DNA from 3 places in the Neisseria sp. P0021.S007 genome. Region 3 is predicted to be linked to each of the others. Evidence: predicted binding sites of a transcription regulator. Region 3 holds the regulator's gene; each other region holds the start of a gene.

What was found. The regulator FNR, encoded in region 3, switches genes on or off when oxygen is low (the NO sensors DNR and NnrR bind a similar motif). The targets are predictions, from matches to a motif close to TTGATNNNNATCAA.
Region 1: pflB (formate C-acetyltransferase) is a predicted target of FNR. The motif match lies at 2,206-2,219, and genes of this name have one in related genera.
Region 2: ACTHUR_RS04120 (ATP synthase subunit I) is a predicted target of FNR. The motif match lies at 2,433-2,446, and genes of this name have one in related genera.

What each region holds. Positions count from the first base shown of each region.
Region 1 is NZ_JBQCXA010000001.1:506,516-512,247, forward strand. It holds gene ACTHUR_RS02405 (ATP phosphoribosyltransferase regulatory subunit) at 1-689, shown strand, start outside; gene ACTHUR_RS02410 (adenylosuccinate synthase) at 733-2,031, shown strand; gene pflB (formate C-acetyltransferase) at 2,334-4,619, shown strand; gene pflA (pyruvate formate lyase 1-activating protein) at 4,759-5,565, shown strand; gene ACTHUR_RS02425 (proline--tRNA ligase) at 5,632-5,732, opposite strand, start outside.
Region 2 is NZ_JBQCXA010000002.1:228,733-234,464, reverse strand. It holds gene ACTHUR_RS04140 (F0F1 ATP synthase subunit delta) at 1-326, opposite strand, end outside; gene ACTHUR_RS04135 (F0F1 ATP synthase subunit B) at 331-801, opposite strand; gene atpE (F0F1 ATP synthase subunit C) at 875-1,111, opposite strand; gene atpB (F0F1 ATP synthase subunit A) at 1,176-2,042, opposite strand; gene ACTHUR_RS04120 (ATP synthase subunit I) at 2,032-2,385, opposite strand; gene ACTHUR_RS04115 (ParB/RepB/Spo0J family partition protein) at 2,666-3,526, opposite strand; gene ACTHUR_RS04110 (bifunctional chorismate-binding protein/class IV aminotransferase) at 3,628-5,412, opposite strand; gene ppk2 (polyphosphate kinase 2) at 5,579-5,732, shown strand, end outside.
Region 3 is NZ_JBQCXA010000004.1:96,894-102,625, forward strand. It holds gene ACTHUR_RS07000 (hypothetical protein) at 180-512, opposite strand; gene hemN (oxygen-independent coproporphyrinogen III oxidase) at 644-2,065, opposite strand; gene fnr (fumarate/nitrate reduction transcriptional regulator Fnr) at 2,228-2,962, shown strand; gene ACTHUR_RS07015 (CysB family HTH-type transcriptional regulator) at 3,049-3,999, opposite strand; gene ACTHUR_RS07020 (OmpA family protein) at 4,442-5,203, shown strand; gene ACTHUR_RS07025 (DUF4149 domain-containing protein) at 5,338-5,732, opposite strand, start outside.

The DNA of each region.
Region 1 (5,732 bases), on a different contig from region 3:
TTTTGCTTTCGTTGGGCCATATCGGCGTATTCCGTGCTTTGGCAAATGCCGCGCATTTAGATGAGCAGCAATCGGCAACCCTGCTGTCATCGATGCAGGACAAAGATGCCGAGGTTGTCAGCCAGTTGGTTAAAGAGTGGAAACTTGACGGTATGTGGGCAAAAGCGTTTTCATTGTTGCCCCGACTGTACGGTGGTCGTGAAGTGCTGACTGTGGCTCGTGAGAAATTACCGGAATTGTCCGCAGTCAGTGCGGCCTTGGATGAATTGCAGGCAGTATGCGATGCGTTCACAAATCAAAAAGTGCATATAGATTTGTCGGAACTGCGCGTTGACAATTACCACACCGGTTTGCTTTACGCGGCTTATGGTTCAAACCGTCATGATGCCGTGGCACGTGGCGGCCGTTATGACGGATTGGGCGGATACTTCGGACGAGCGCGTCCTGCAGCCGGATTCAGTTTTGATTTGCGCAGCTTCATCGGCCGCCTTCCTGCTATCGGACGGGAATCCGTGGTGGCTGTTGATGTAAAAGACATGCCCGCAGCTCAAGAAGCGGTAGATGCTTTGCGCGAACAAGGACAATGTGTCGTTATCGATTACGGTATCGGCTATAACGGTTCGGAAGAGGTTACAGGCCGTCTGAAACAGGTAGACGGCGTTTGGAAAGTAATCGCTTTGAACGATTGAGTTTTATTTTGAAATTTTGTATCTGAAATAAGGTTAGATGGCTATGGCTAAAAATGTTGTCGTAATCGGTGCCCAATGGGGTGATGAAGGCAAAGGTAAGATTGTTGACTGGCTGGCGGAAGAAACCAGCGGTGTAGTACGTTTCCAAGGCGGCCACAATGCCGGCCATACTTTGGTCGTCGGTGGCAAAAAAACCATTTTGCGCCTGATTCCAAGCGGCATTTTGCACGAGACTTTGGACTGCTTCATCGGCTCAGGCGTTGTCGTTTCTCCTGAAGCATTGTTGGGTGAAATCGATGAATTGAACGCTGCCGGTGTGAAAAACGTCGAAGGCCGTCTGAAAATTGCGCCAACCTGCCCATTGATTCTGCCTTACCACATTGCGCTTGACCAAGCACGCGAAGCTTCCCGCGGTAAAAGCAAAATTGGTACAACCGGTCGCGGCATCGGCCCAGCCTATGAAGATAAAGTTGCCCGTCGCGCGATTCGCGTGGTGGACTTGTTGCACCCTGAAAAACTGGTTGAAAAACTGGAAGCTGTTTTGGCTTATTACAATGTTCAGTTGCAACACCTGCACAATGCCGAGCCGGTAAAAGTTGAAGATGTGATGGCGGTCATTGAAAAAGTTGCACCGCGCATTACGCCGATGATTACCGATGTTTCCCGTGTTTTGAACGAGAAAAACCGCAAAGGCGAAAGCCTGTTGTTTGAAGGCGCACAAGGTACGTTGCTGGACATCGACTACGGTACTTATCCGTTTGTAACTTCGTCCAACTGCTTGGCAGGTGCCGCTTCTGCCGGTGCAGGCGTGGGCCCGCAAATGCAGGATTACGTTTTGGGTATCGTTAAAGCCTATACCACCCGCGTGGGTTCCGGCCCATTCCCGACTGAATTGTTTGACGAAGTGGGCGCAGGCTTGGCTGAACGCGGCCATGAGTTCGGCTCCGTAACCGGTCGTGCGCGTCGTTGTGGCTGGTTTGACGCAGCTGCTCTGAAACGCTCTATTCAAGTTAACGGCATTTCCGGCATGTGCATTACCAAGCTGGACGTGATGGATGGTATTGAGAATATCAATATCTGTGTAGGTTATGAATTGCCTGATGGCAGCAAAACCGACATTCTGCCTTGCGGCTCCGATGCGGTAGAAACCTGCAAACCGATTTATGAAACCATGCCGGGTTGGAGCGAGTCGACTTTCGGTGTGAAAGAGTACGACAAGCTGCCTGAAAACGCTAAAGCTTATCTGAAACGTATTGAAGAAGTGTGCGGTGCGCCTGTGGCCATTGTTTCAACCGGTCCTGACCGTGAAGAAACCATTGTTTTGCATCATCCGTTTGCTTAATTGATTAAGTGAATAAAAGGCCGTCTGAAAATTCAGACGGCCTTTTATATAAAATGCAATAAAAACTCAGCCCTGAAGAACACCTGTCTTCAGGGCTGAATTTTGTATTTTACGCTGTTTTTAAGTACGAATGTTTGGAAAGTGAGATGTAGTGCCAAGTAACAATTATTCTCATTGACGTAAATCAAGAAAAACCAAATCTGTAATTTTATTTCATAAAAACCCCTGTAAATAAATGGGTATTGATGTTATCCTTTCAGAAAATTTACAGTCTATATTTTCAATAAAATTAGGAGCTTGATATGTCAAATGATGTTCAGCAACGTCCAGCCGCTTGGGAAGGTTTTGTCGGTGGCAACTGGGAAACCAACGTAGATGTCCGCGATTTTATTCAAAAAAACTACACGCCATATGAAGGCGATGCCTCTTTCTTGGCACCAGCAACCGAAGCCACAACCAAACTGTGGGCGGAAGTGATGGAAGGTATCAAGGTTGAAAACCGTACACACGAGCCGTATAAAATCGACGCGCAAATCGTCTCCGGTATTACCAGCCACGCTCCAGGCTACATCAACAAAGATTTGGAAACCATTGTCGGCCTGCAAACAGACGAGCCTTTGAAACGCTCTATCATGCCGTTTGGCGGTTTGAAAATGGTGCAAGACGCGTGCAAAGTGTACAACGTTGAATTGAATCCCGAAGTCAGCGAAATTTTCACCAAATACCGCAAAACCCACAACCAAGGCGTATTTGACGTTTATACGCCCGACATCCGCCGCTGCCGCAAATCAGGCGTGATTACCGGCCTGCCGGATGCTTATGGCCGCGGCCGTATTATCGGCGACTACCGCCGCGTGGCATTGTACGGTATCGACTTCTTGATGAAAGACAAACTCAACCAGTTCAACTCACTGCAAGCCGATTTGGAAAACGGTGTGGACTTGGAAGAAGTGATCCGCCGCCGCGAAGAAATCAATGAGCAATATAAAGCATTGAACCAAATGAAAGAAATGGCAGCTTCTTACGGCTACGATATTTCCGGCCCTGCAAAAAATGCACAAGAAGCCATCCAATGGACTTACTTTGCCTACCTCGCTGCCGTTAAATCTCAAAACGGTGCGGCGATGTCTTTCGGCCGTGTATCTTCATTCTTGGACATCTACATCGAACGCGACCTGAAAAACGGTGTGATTACCGAAACCCAAGCGCAAGAATTCATTGACCACTTGGTGATGAAACTGCGTATGGTCCGTTTCCTGCGTACTCCGGAATACGATCAACTGTTCTCCGGCGACCCGATTTGGGCAACCGAATCTATCGGTGGCATGGGCTTGGATGGCCGTACCTTGGTAACCCGCACCAACTTCCGCGTGCTGCATACTCTGTACAACATGGGCCCGTCTCCTGAGCCAAACATCACTGTATTGTGGTCAGAACAACTGCCGCAAGGCTTTAAAGAATTCTGCGCCAAAGTATCCATCGATACTTCGTCCATCCAATACGAAAACGACGATTTGATGCGCCCTGACTTCAATAGCGACGACTACGCCATTGCCTGCTGCGTCAGCCCGATGGTGGTCGGCAAACAAATGCAGTTCTTCGGCGCACGCGCCAACTTGGCTAAAACTCTGCTGTACGCAATCAATGGCGGCGTGGACGAGAAATCTAAAGAGCAAGTTGGTCCGAAAACCGAGCCGATTATGGACGAAGTTTTGGACTACGACACTGTCTTTGAGCGCATGGACAAATTCATGGATTGGTTGGCAACCCAATACGTTACCGCGCTGAACATTATTCACTACATGCACGACAAATACAGCTACGAAGCTGCATTGATGGCATTGCATGACCGTGATGTGAAACGTACGATGGCATGCGGTATCGCCGGTTTGTCTGTGGCTGCCGACTCATTGTCCGCCATTAAGTACGCCAAAGTGAAACCGATTCGTGACGAAAATGGCATTGCCGTTGACTTCGAAATCGAAGGCGAATACCCACAATTTGGTAACAACGACGACCGCGTTGACGATATTGCTTGCGATTTGGTTGAACGCTTCATGAAAAAAGTGGCAACCCACAAAACTTACCGCAACGCCACTCCGACTCAGTCCGTACTGACCATTACTTCCAACGTTGTTTACGGTAAGAAAACCGGTAATACTCCAGACGGCCGCCGTGCAGGCGCTCCGTTTGGTCCGGGTGCAAACCCAATGCACGGTCGTGACGTCAACGGTGCAGTCGCTTCATTGACTTCCGTAGCCAAACTGCCATTTGAGTTTGCCAAAGACGGTATTTCCTATACCTTCTCCATTATTCCTGGCGCGTTGGGTAAAGACGAGTATTCTCGCGAACGCAACCTTGCCGGTTTGATGGACGGTTATTTCCACCATGAAGACGGTATTTTGGAAGGCGGCCAACACTTGAACGTCAACGTATTGAATCGCGAGACTTTGGAAGATGCGATGCACAATCCAGAGAAATATCCGCAGTTGACCATTCGTGTGTCCGGTTATGCGGTTCGCTTCAACTCGCTGACCCGCGAACAACAGCTTGACGTGATTACCCGTACATTCACAGAAACCATGTAATCCGGGTGGAGAAACAAACCGGAAGCTAAATTTGCATTTGGTTTGTTTTGAAACAAAGCTCCGAGGCCGTCTGAAATGTTCAGACGGCCTTTATTATCGTACAATCCATATAAGCAAAAACATTTTTGAGCCGAACACTATGTCCACGACTTTTGCCATTACCCCCGAGCTGGCACTGAAAGACCTTGGCCACCGTCACTATAACGGTAAAGGCATTATTCATTCGATTGAATCTTGCGGTGCTGTCGATGGTCCGGGTTTGCGCTACGTGCTCTTTTTGCAAGGCTGCCTGATGCGTTGCCTGTATTGCCATAATCGTGACACATGGGATCTTCATACTGAGCAGGCGCAGGAATTGGATGTGGCAACTGTGATGAAGCAGGTCATGACCTATCGTCATTATTTGCGTGCGACAGGCGGAGGCGTAACGGCAACCGGCGGCGAGCCGTTATTGCAATATGAGTTTGTATGCGATTGGTTTACGGCCTGTCGGGAACACGATATCCATACCTGTCTAGACAGCAATGGCTATGCTTTGCACTATGATTCGATTTTGGATGATTTGCTCGATCATACCAATTTGGTCATGCTCGACTTAAAACAAATCGATCCTGAAATTCATAAAGTGCTTGTCGGTATTCCAAATACCAAAACGCTGAAATTCGCGCGCTATCTTGCTGAACGCAATCAGCCGACGCGTGTGCGTTATGTGGTTGTTCCCGGTTATACCGATGATGAGCGGTCAGCGCATTTATTGGGCGAGTTTATCGGTGATATGGATAATGTCGAAATGGTCGAGCTCTTGCCGTATCACGAATTGGGCGCACACAAATGGGCTTTGTGCGGCGACGAATACAAATTAAAAGGCGTACATCCGCCGCCCAAAGAAACCATTCTGAAAATCAAAGAAATATTAGAGAGCTACGGAAAAAACATTATTTATTAAAACAGAAAAAGGCCGTCTGAAACGAAATAATCAGTTTCAGACGGCCTTTTCATTATTGAAAAAAATTTAAGCGTTCAATGCGGCCAAAACCTTGGCGACAACTTCTGATACTGCAACGGCTTGAGCCTGATTGTTACGGCGCTCGGCATATTCGACATTGCCTTCTT
Region 2 (5,732 bases), on a different contig from region 3:
GCCGATTTCGTATTGTTGTGTATCAAGGTCAAATCTTGATATTGGGCATAAATTTCCGGCAATACCAGCAAACGCTTTTGCTCGGCCAAAACGGTAATAAAATTTGCCAATTCGACATTTTTGATACCGACAAGACCTTTGAGCGTTTCTGCCTTTTCGGAAGCTCCCGTTTCCGGCTGCTCGATGAAAGCAATGACTTTCTCATCCTGAACAACCGCTGCGAGTTCTTTCAGTTCGCCCAACCAAGACTCGATTTGGTTTTTTTCCTGAGCCAGACTAAACAATGCTTTCGCATAAGGTCTGGCAATCGTTGCGAACTCTGCCATAAGATTACAGCTCCTGTTTTAAGGCACTGAGCAGATCTGCATGTTTGGAAGCATCGACTTCTTTACGCAGGATAGATTCCGCACCTTTAACAGCCAATGAAGCGACCTGTTCGCGCAACACTTCGCGTGCACGGTTAACTTCTTGCTCTACATCAGCTTTTGCTTGGGCTGCAATGCGTGCTGCTTCATGAGAAGCTTGCTCTTTGGCTTCTTCTACAATTTTTGCAGCACGTTTTTCGGCGTTGGCAACCATTTCGGTTACCTGATTACGCCCTTCGGCCATAAGTTCTGCAACTTTTTTCTCTGCCTGCTCAAAATCGCTCTTACCGCGCTCGGCAGCAGCCAAGCCTTCGGCGATTTTTGCGGCACGCTCATCCAATGCTTTGGCGATCGGAGGCCATACGAATTTCATCGTAAACCATACCAAGCCAAAGAAAACTAGGATTTGCGCAAATAAGGTTGCATTAATATTCACGTTACTTAACCTTCGTATCTGGGTTAATCAAACAGACGGCAAGCCTGTATCTGAACGGATCGCTCCGTCTTGATTACGCACCACTAAACGGGTTAACGAAGGCGAACAACAGGGCAATAGCCACACCGATCAAGAAAGCCGCGTCGATCAGACCAGCGATCAAGAACAGTTTGGTTTGCAGAGGACCGATCAGCTCAGGTTGGCGAGCAGAAGATTCCAAGTATTTAGAACCAACCATTGCAATACCGATAGAGGCACCCAATGCGCCCAAGGCAACGATCAAACCACATGCGATAGCAATCAAACCCATTTTTAAACTCCTTAAAATAGTAAAGGTTAAACTACAAAAAACAAACTACAAAAAAACTACTTGATTAGTGTGCATCATGCGCCTGTCCGATATATACGAACGCCAACGCCATGAAAATAAATGCCTGCAAGGTGATGACCAAAATGTGGAAAATCGCCCAAGCCAAACCGGCAATCAGGTGGAACACAAATAAAATCGGATCCAAAGTTTCGACACTGCCGGTTGACGCCCATGCACCGCCCAACAGAGCGATCAACAGGAACACCAGCTCGCCAGCATACATATTACCAAACAACCGCATACCGTGGGATACGGTTTTGGACAAGAACTCTACCAAGTTCAGCAGGAAGTTGGCCGGAGCAAGCCACGGACCGAAAGGTGCGCAGAACAACTCGTGAATCCAACCGCCAAGGCCTTTGATTTTGACATTGTAGTAAATACAGATCAGCAATACGCCAATCGCCAGAGCCAAAGTCGTATTCAAGTCAGCTGTCGGCACGACGCGCAACAGGGCATGATGATTACCGGTAATGCCTTGCCATGCCATCGGCAGCAAATCAACCGGCAGCATATCCATGGCGTTCATCAAGAGAATCCAGACAAATAAGGTCAGACCCAACGGGGCAACGGCTTTACGCGATTGTTCGTTATGGATAATGCTTTTACACATGTCATCCACGAATTCGAACAGAATTTCAACAGCCGCTTGGAAACGACCGGGAACACCGGCCGTCGCTTTTTTGGCACCGCGCCACAAAAGGAAGCTGCCGATTACGCCCAACAGAACGGCAAAAAAGATTGCATCAAGGTTAATGAACGAAAAATCAGCAATGTTTTTCAGTCCTTGACCCTGAGTAACATCCGACATACTGGTCAAGCTTTGCAAGTGGTGCTTGATGTAGTCGGCAGCGGTCATAGTTTCACCTGCCATAGTGTTTCACTCTCAACAATACTAAAAAAACCAAATGACTGACGCCAAGAAACGCCAATAAAAATGGGTAAAATACCAGTGATCGATGCCATATCGCAAAAACGACCAACATAGATACCAGCGACAGCACTACTTTTAAAACCTCTCCGCCGATAAACATCGAACTTTGCAGATCAGGATTTCGTCGGGAAAACTTTAAAAGTAAAACTGCAACTAGGGTAGGCAAAATGTACGAAAATCCTCCCGCAAAAGCAGAGAGGAAGCCGGGCAATCCGGAAAATAACGCACAAACAACTGAAATTATTAACAATACAATCACTTGCAATGGGACTATCTGATTCATTGTACTTCACACCCCAAAACGCAAGGTAAATTAATATAATCAAGAAGTTTATTAACGTCAAGCAATATGTTAATCTTTGTGAACCTTTCACAGATAAATGATTAACACATATAAAACAAATCTTTGCAGGAACGGAGTTTAACACAAATTACATGTTGCTACACAGATTTTACAGAAGATTTTGATTTGTATTGTAAACATTTATACGCTCTACGCTTTTTCAAAAATTGAGGCCGTCTGAAAAGCTTTTTTCAGACGGCCCGTTCTGTTTATAAAGCCGTTAGAACGCTTGATTGATGCCTAACTGCTTCAGCAAATATTCGAATGTTTCCGGCGTATCAAAATGCAGCACGATTTTGCCTTTTTTCTGATTACTGGTTTTGACTTCGGCATTAACGCCCAAATGCTCGGTCAATGCATCATTGATGCGGCGGATATCCGGGTTAATGGTTTTGGTTGCTTCCGGTTTGGCTTTTTGATGTGCCAACTGGCTGCGGCGCTCTACCTCGCGTACCGACCAACCGTTTTTGACGGCTTTTTGTGCCAACTCCAATTGGTCAACCACATGCAAGGTCAGCAACGCGCGGGCATGACCCATTTCCAGACGGCGTTGGTAAAGCATTTCCTGAACCGGCTCAGGCAGGCTCAACAGACGCAGGCTGTTGGAGATGGCACTACGGCTTTTACCGACGGCTTTTGCGATGGTTTCATGAGTCAGGCCGAATTCATCGGCAAGGCGTTTCAAACCTTGCGCTTCTTCAATCGGATTCAGGTTTTCACGTTGTAAGTTTTCAATCAAACCCATGGCCAACGCAGTTTCGTCGCTGATGGTTTTAATGACGACGGGAATTTCGGTCAAACCGGCCAACTGGGAAGCGCGCCAACGGCGTTCTCCGGCAATCAATTCATATTGAGACAAACCACGTTCGCGTACGATAACCGGCTGGATAATGCCTTGCGCTTTAATGGAATCGGCCAATTCCTGCAAAGCTTCGTCATCAATTTGCACACGCGCCTGATAACGGCCGGGCTGAATATCGGCGATGGCAACCGTTGTCAGGCGGTCGCTACTGCTGCTGTCCACTGCATTGGAAATCAGCGAATCCAAACCGCGTCCCAATCCACCTTTTGCTTTTGCCATATTGTTTTCCCTTTCAGACGACCTCATTGTTGAAATGACGTATTCTATCGGATATTGCCGCTTTACGACAATTTGAATCACGATGATTTGACTATTGCCATTTATTTACGGAGCGAAACCGCAAACACGCCCCTTAAAGCGTTACTCAAACGGATTTCTTCCGCATTTTCCAATATAGCGCGCGTGATGTGGGCTTCCTTGATTGTATCTGCACCTAAATATAGCTGAGACTGCTTCAATACCGCTTGGCGCATTACCCCGTTCAAAATATCCAAATCCAAAGACGGCGTGAGCCATTGTCCTTGATATTTGACGAACACATTGCTTCTTCCACCCTCTAACAAAAGGCCGTCTGAATTGAAAAACAGACTGTCAAATGCACCCTGCCCTTCTGCCGTTTTCCATGCTTGGTCAAAAATTTCACGGCGTGTGGTTTTGAAACGGCGTAGATAATCGCGTTGGTTTAATGTGTGTTCACTCAGGATGACGTATTGCTGCCCATCCAATTCAGAAACAGCCCCATGGCTCAATGAAAGGCCGTCTGAAAACAAAGCTGCTTTGACTCTAAATAACCCACTTGGCAACTCATCTATATAATGTTGAATTTGCTCTATTGCATTTTGAGGCCAAGACAGGTTGAGCGCTTGTGCCGATCTGTTCAGACGGCCTAAGTGCAAATCGAGCAAACGGCATTGTTTGTATTCCACGCGCATGGTTTCAAAAATACCGAAATCAGGCCGCAAGTCATTCAGAAAACGCGCCTTCCAACCGCACTCGCGATATTCGGCTTCAGGGTCGCTATCAATCACAATCCCCGAACCCACGCCATAAACACCTTGATAAAGGCCGTCTGAAACGGGCTTCAGGGATAAGGTGCGGATCACAACATTAAACACACCTTCAAACCCCAAACCTGTATCGCACGGATGCAAAAAGCCAATGCTGCCTGTGTACAAACCACGCGGTTCGGACTCAAGAGACTCAATAATGTGCATACTCATGCGTTTGGGCGCACCAGTAATACTGCCGCACGGGAAGGCTGCGCGGAGAATATCGGCAACCGAAACATCAGGCAGCGCCTGCGCTTCGATGGCACTGGTCATCTGCCAAACACTGCCGAAACGGGAAACTTTAAACGGTTCAGGCACGCGTACTTTGCCTGTTTGCGCGATTTTGCCGAGGTCATTGCGCAACAAATCGACAATCATCACATTTTCGGCGCGGTTTTTCGGGTCGTTTTGCAATTCAACGGCGCGGCGTTCATCTTGCCCATCGTGAAGAATCGGCGCAGTGCCCTTCATCGGCTCGGTTGTAATCAGGCCGTTTGAATCGATTTTGAGGAAAAGTTCGGGAGAAAAACACAAAGTCCACGCTTCCTGCCCTGCCCCGTCGGGCAGACAAGACAAAACAGCATACGGCACAGGCTGGCGCAAACGGCGGTAAAGCTGAATCGGATTGCCGTAAGTTTGCAGGTGCAGGCGTGCGGTGTAATTGATTTGATAGGTATCGCCACGGCGGATGGCCTCGTGGATTTGGCGGATATGCTCGAGATAATCGGCTTCGGATATGGAGAATCGGGGAGTGGAGATGCCTGCCGCCAGGCCGTCTAAATGATTGGCCAGCCAGCTTTCGGCATCGATTTCGGAACAATCGGCAAACCAGTGCAAACGCAAATTGCCACTGTGCGCGGATGAAATATCCATCAGTGGCAATCCGAATTCGTAGTCTGCAAACAACACTGCATGCAAACCCTTTTTCCAGCCGGCTTGCAAAATACTTGTTAACGAATCCAGTTCGTTATGATAAAACCGATGGCTTTCTACATGATTTTGATAGAGTTTTGCTCGGCCGCTCACGGCATCGTCAAACAGGGCGAAATAAGGCATGATTGCTGTACAAATAGGCTGATTATACGCTGCTTTTACATAAGTTAGCAGACAAATTCAAAAAAAGCACTCGAATGTAATTTTATGTAGTCGAACGAAGTATAAAAGGGTAGAATCAAACCATACCACACCATATCATTTAAAACTTAATCGATAAGGAGACTTTATGGCAGACCACCAATTAGAACCGTTCGAGAATGTTGAACTGGGCGAGAAACAAGACCAGCTGCAAGTATTCGAAAAGGCTGTTTTGGAACACGAAGGACGCGGCACTGACGAAGATTCCAGCAGCGCACCGCTTCCTGCCAACTACCCATACA
Region 3 (5,732 bases):
ATTTTAATCCCAATTACTTCAATGGTATCGTATCGATTCAAATGGGGGAGCAAAGTGTACAGTAACGTCACCAAGAATAATTACGGTATGTTTGGCAGAATCATGTTTTAATACATATTTGGAGTTCCGCTATATTTTGATTTTCAGACGACCTATGTGTAGCCCCAACTATCTGCATTTTATGACTTAATCAGTTTGCGCAAAGACTGATTGTTGTATTTGATATCGGCAATCAGCTGGTCATATTGGTGCATTCTACGGAGCGAGCGGGTAATTAGATAGACCGAGAAAATAATCAAGCTGATGTTCATCAGACTGACCAGTACGAGCAAAGGCCAAACATCAACGGCCTCGTACCATTTCGATGTCGCAATCAGCGCACTGAAAATAGACAAAGGGAGTGCGAAAACGGCAATGCCCGTACGCATGATAGCAAGTGCCGTGCGTTTTTCTGCAAGGAGAAGCTGTACTTGATTGATGCTGAGGATATCGTTTTGCTGTTCGGTAACCATAGGATACGCGCCTATACAAATTAACTTTGAATTCTGATAAAGCGGAAAATATGGTTTTATGTTACCCGAAAGTATTGAAAATAAAAACAAAGGTCGTCTGAAAATTTTTAGACGACCTTTTCCATTCCTGTTTATACGGTTTGCGAGTATTTGGCTTTGGTTTCTTTATGGCGCAAATGGTAGTCGAACACCATGGCGATGTTGCGGATCAGGAAACGGCCCTTCGGTGTCACGGTCAGGCTGTGCGGTTTGAGACGGACCAGGCCGAGGGTTTCAAGTTGCTTCATATCTTCCAGTTCGGCTGCAAAATAGCGGCTAAACGGAATGCCGAACACGCTTTCGTAAATTTGATAATCAAGCGAGAAGCGGCACATTAAATCCTGAATAATGTTGCGGCGCAGGATATCGTCTTGATCAAGCTGGTAGCCGCGCATAATCGGCAGATGTCCGGCATCAAGAGCGGCGTAATAGGCATCGATGTCGCGCTCGTTTTGGGAGTAGGTGCTGCCGATTTTGCCGATAGAGGACACACCGATCGCTACCAAATCGCAGTCGGCATAGGTTGAGTAGCCTTGGAAGTTGCGTTGCAGGAAGCCTTCTTTGAGGGCGATGGAGAGTTCGTCGTCAGGTTTGGCAAAGTGGTCCATGCCAATGAAAACGTAGCCGCGCTCAGTCAGGGTTTGGACGCAATATTGCAGCATATCGAGTTTTTCTTCGCTGCCGGGAACGACATTGGTGTCGATACGGCGTTGCGGTTTGAAGATATGCGGCAGGTGGGCGTAGTGGTAGAGGGCGAGGCGGTCAGGGTCAAGCGACAAGACCGTGTCGATGGTGGTTTTGATGCTTTCGGTGTTTTGGTGCGGCAGGCCGTAAATCAAATCGACACTGACGGATTTGAACCCTGCTTCGCGGGCGGCATCGATGACTTCTTTGGTTTCTTCGTAACTTTGGATACGGTTGACGGCTGCCTGCACTTTAGGATCGAAGTCTTGAATGCCGACACTCATGCGGTTGAAACCGAGTTTGCCCAGTTTGAGGACGGTTTTGCGGCTGACTTTGCGCGGGTCGATTTCGATGGAGTATTCGCCGTTGGGGATGAGCTGGAAGTATTTGCGGATCATTTCGAAGACGCGTTCGAGTTGGTCGTCGCTTAGGAATGTCGGCGTGCCGCCGCCGAAGTGGAGTTGCGCAAGCTGGTGTCGTCCGCCTAAATGCGGTGCCAGCAACTCCATTTCTTTTTCCAGATACTGGATATAGGCATCGGCACGGCTTTTGTCTTTGGTAATGATTTTGTTGCAGCCGCAGTAGTAGCAGATGGTATTGCAGAAGGGGATGTGGATGTAGAGTGAAAGGGGTTTGTTGAGCGCGCCCATGTTACGCAGGTTTAAAGCTTGGATATATTCGGCTTCTTTAAAGCCTTCATGGAAGCGGTCGGCGGTCGGATAGGATGTATAACGTGGACCGCTTGATGGCAAACTGGCAATCAATTCGCGGTCGAATTCCGGTAATTCATTGTTTGTGTTAGTGTTATTTGAGATAGGGATGATTTTCATGGTCGGGGCTTGTAGTATGAAGTAAGGAAATTAGGGAAAATTTTAGTCAAAATTTCGATAGTTTGGTAGAATGCCTCATAATGATATGCCAACTTTGACATGGGTCAATAGTTATTCGGCTTCATCAGGGATTGAGAGAACTAAGCAAATTAAAGGTGCGTTATGGCCACACACAATGCAACACATCAAATGAAAACCTTGTGTTCCACATGTTCTTTACGCGAGCTGTGTTTGCCTGTCGGACTGATGCCTAACGAATTTTCACAATTAGACGCGGTTATCCGTCAAAGCCGCCGTCTGAAAAAAGGTGAATACCTGTTCCGTGCCGGCGAGCCATTTACCTCTTTGTTTGCCATCCGTGCGGGCTTCTTTAAGACAACAGTCGCCAGCCAAGATGGACGAGACCAGGTAACCGGCTTTTTTATGTCGGGCGAGCTGATCGGTATGGATGGGATTTGTTCCCATATTCACAGCTGTGATGCTGTGGCTTTGGAAGACAGCGAGGTATGCGAGCTTCCGTTTACACACATTGAAGAACTCGGTCAGGATATTCCCAGCCTCCGCTCTCACTTTTTCCGCTTAATGAGTCGCGAAATTGTTCGAGATCAGGGCGTTATGCTGCTTTTGGGCAATATGCGCGCTGAAGAGCGATTGGCAGCATTCTTGCTCAACCTGTCTCAGCGTCTCTATTCACGAGGCTTCGCCGCCAATGATTTTATCTTGCGGATGTCGCGTGAGGAAATCGGCAGCTATTTGGGGCTGAAGCTGGAAACAGTCAGCCGCACCTTGTCTAAATTCCATCATGAAGGCTTGATTTCGGTTGAACACAAGCACATCAAAATCTTAGATGCGACAACCTTGAAGAAAATGGTTTCTGGTTGTTCGCACGCTATCTGAATCTTAGGCCGTCTGAAATATTTCAGACGGCCTTTTTAACAAGAATTAAAGAATAATTGTTAAGTTACGCAAGTGATAGTCAGGTATTAAATTGAAAAATCTTCAACAACCGGCGTGTACAGAATGCGGTCGACTACTTCTCTGGTCAGTTTCGGTGCAAACATCTGGATAAAGTCATACGCGTAACCGCGCAGGTAAGTATCCGAGCGTAAGGCTATCCAAGTGGGCGACGGTTCAAATAAGTGTGCCGCATCAATAAGCTGTAAATCTTGATCGACAACGGGATCGTACGCCATTTTGGCCATCAAACCAACGCCCAAGCCTAAGCGGACATACGTCTTCAATACATCTGTATCGGCAGCCGATAAGGCAACATCAGGTTGCTCAATATGCGCTTTATTAAATGTACGCGCAATGCTGCTGCCGGAATTAAAAGCAAATTCGTAAGTAACCAGCGGAAAAGAAGCCAAATCTTCAAGGCTTAAAGGATTGCGGCAGTCCAAAAGAGGGTGGTCATGCGGAACAATCACGGCATGGTTCCATTCGTAGCAGGGCAGCTTGCCTAACTCAGGATGATCATCAATCTGTTCGGTAATAATTGCTAAATCTGCTTCGCCGCTGCTGACCATTTGCGCAATCGCAGAAGGGCTGCCTTGTTTGATGGTCAAATTGACCTTAGGGTAGTTTTTGACAAATTCCGCAACGATTTTGGGCAAGGCATAACGCGCCTGGGTATGCGTTGTCGCGATGGTCAGCGAACCGCTGTCATGATCGGTAAACTCGCTGCCGATATTTTTAATGTTTTGTACATCGCGCAAAATTCGTTCCGAAATTTCTAACACGGCTTTGCCCGGTTGCGAAACGGAAACCACACGCTTGCCGCTGCGGATAAAAATTTGGATACCCAATTCTTCTTCAAGCAGGCGGATTTGTTTGGAAATGCCGGGCTGGGATGTGAAAAGCGCATCGGCGGCTTCAGAGACATTCAGATTGTGCCGGTAAACTTCAAGGGCGTAACGTAATTGTTGCAGTTTCATGGTAGCAGTACCGAATACGTTGTTATTGTGGATTTTGTGCGACAAACGGCATGTAATTTAACATATTTTGCCCAGTTTTGCCCCGAGTTTTGAAAATGGTTGTTTTTAATGAAAATATCTTTTAATGATATGAAAACAGGAAATTCAGGAAAGAAGAGGGAAAGGGGTTTTGTTGTTTTTGTACAACTTTAGGTAGGTGAATTGTCTGATTTTGCCCTAAATTAATGACACAAGATTGATTTTTCGGCATGATTAACTACTAGGAAGCAGGCACTTCATGATTGTTTGAAGGCATCGAGTATTGACAGTTTGCCTTGCGCTTCTTTATAGTGCAACCTGATATATCCGATTTGCCGCTGTTTTGATACTGCGGCCTGTATATTGGTACTTTGCAGCGGTTGCTTTCCTAGTCCGCCGCATAACAATTTGATGAGGGAATAAAATGACCAAACAGCTGAAATTAAGCGCATTGTTCGTTGCCTTGGTTGCCTCTGGCACCGCTATGGCCAGCGAAGCGCACACCAAACACGGTTACACCGTAAGCAGCCAATCTCAAGAAATCGTCCGTAACAACTACGGCGAATGCTGGAAAAACAGCTACTTCGACAAAGCTACCGAAGGCCGTGTTGAATGTGGTGACCGCGAAGCAGTTGCTCCTGTACAACAAGCTCCTGAGTATGTTGATGAAACTGTTTCTCTGTCTACTAAAACTCTGTTCGGCTTCGACAAAGACAACCTGCGTCCTGAAGCTCAAGAAAACTTGGATTCTTTGGCTCAACGCCTGAGCAACGACAGCGTACAAACTGTACGTGTTGAAGGTCACACTGACTTCATGGGTTCTGAAGAATACAACCAAGCTCTGTCTGAGCGTCGTGCCAACGTAGTTGCTAACTACTTGGTAGGCCGTGGCGTTGCTTCTAGCAAAATCTCTGCAGTAGGTCTGGGCGAGTCTCAAGCTCAAATGACTGCTACTTGTGAAGCTGAAGTTGCTAAACTGGGTAAAAAAGTTTCTAAAGCTAAGAAACGTGCTGCCCTTATCGCTTGTATCGAACCTGACCGTCGCGTTGATGTTAAAATCCGCAGCGTTGTTACTCGTCAAGTTGCTCCAGGCCAAACTATCGAAGGTCAAGGTGAATTGCCTGCTACTGATGAAGGTTGGATCCCAGCTCCTTACAATGGCGTTCACGGTTACGCTAAACCTTAATCGGTTTGTGAAAAATGCCCTGCAATATGCAGGGCATTTTTTTATGGTTTATATTTGAAGAGTCAGGGAATTTATGATTCAAAATAAAAGGCCGTCTGAAAGACTTTTTTCAGACGGCCTTTTATTAAGACAGATTAGTTTGGTTTGGGCCATTTCCATACGCAGATGGCTGCCAGTATCGTACAAATCAAAAAGATAATACTGGATAAGCCATGCCAAATGCCGAATGTACCGCCTACTAGAGACAAGAGCCAGTTATCCAGCCCGTACTTGTGTGCCTCGATAACCGGCGTAACCAAAAGATGATTACAGGCTAAGAGTAGCCAAAGCACCAAAACCCACCAAGAGAGGGAGGCAAGTTGCCGTCTGAAAAAGGCATAGGCTGCGCCAAAAATAACTAAGCCACAAAGTGCTGTAATAGCAAATAAAATGCCGGCAATTTCTCCTGCCAGCATTTTGGGCAGGATGCGGAATAGGATAGGGGCAGTAACATAGCCTGCTGTCAGCTGCATACCAAGCCACATGGCGG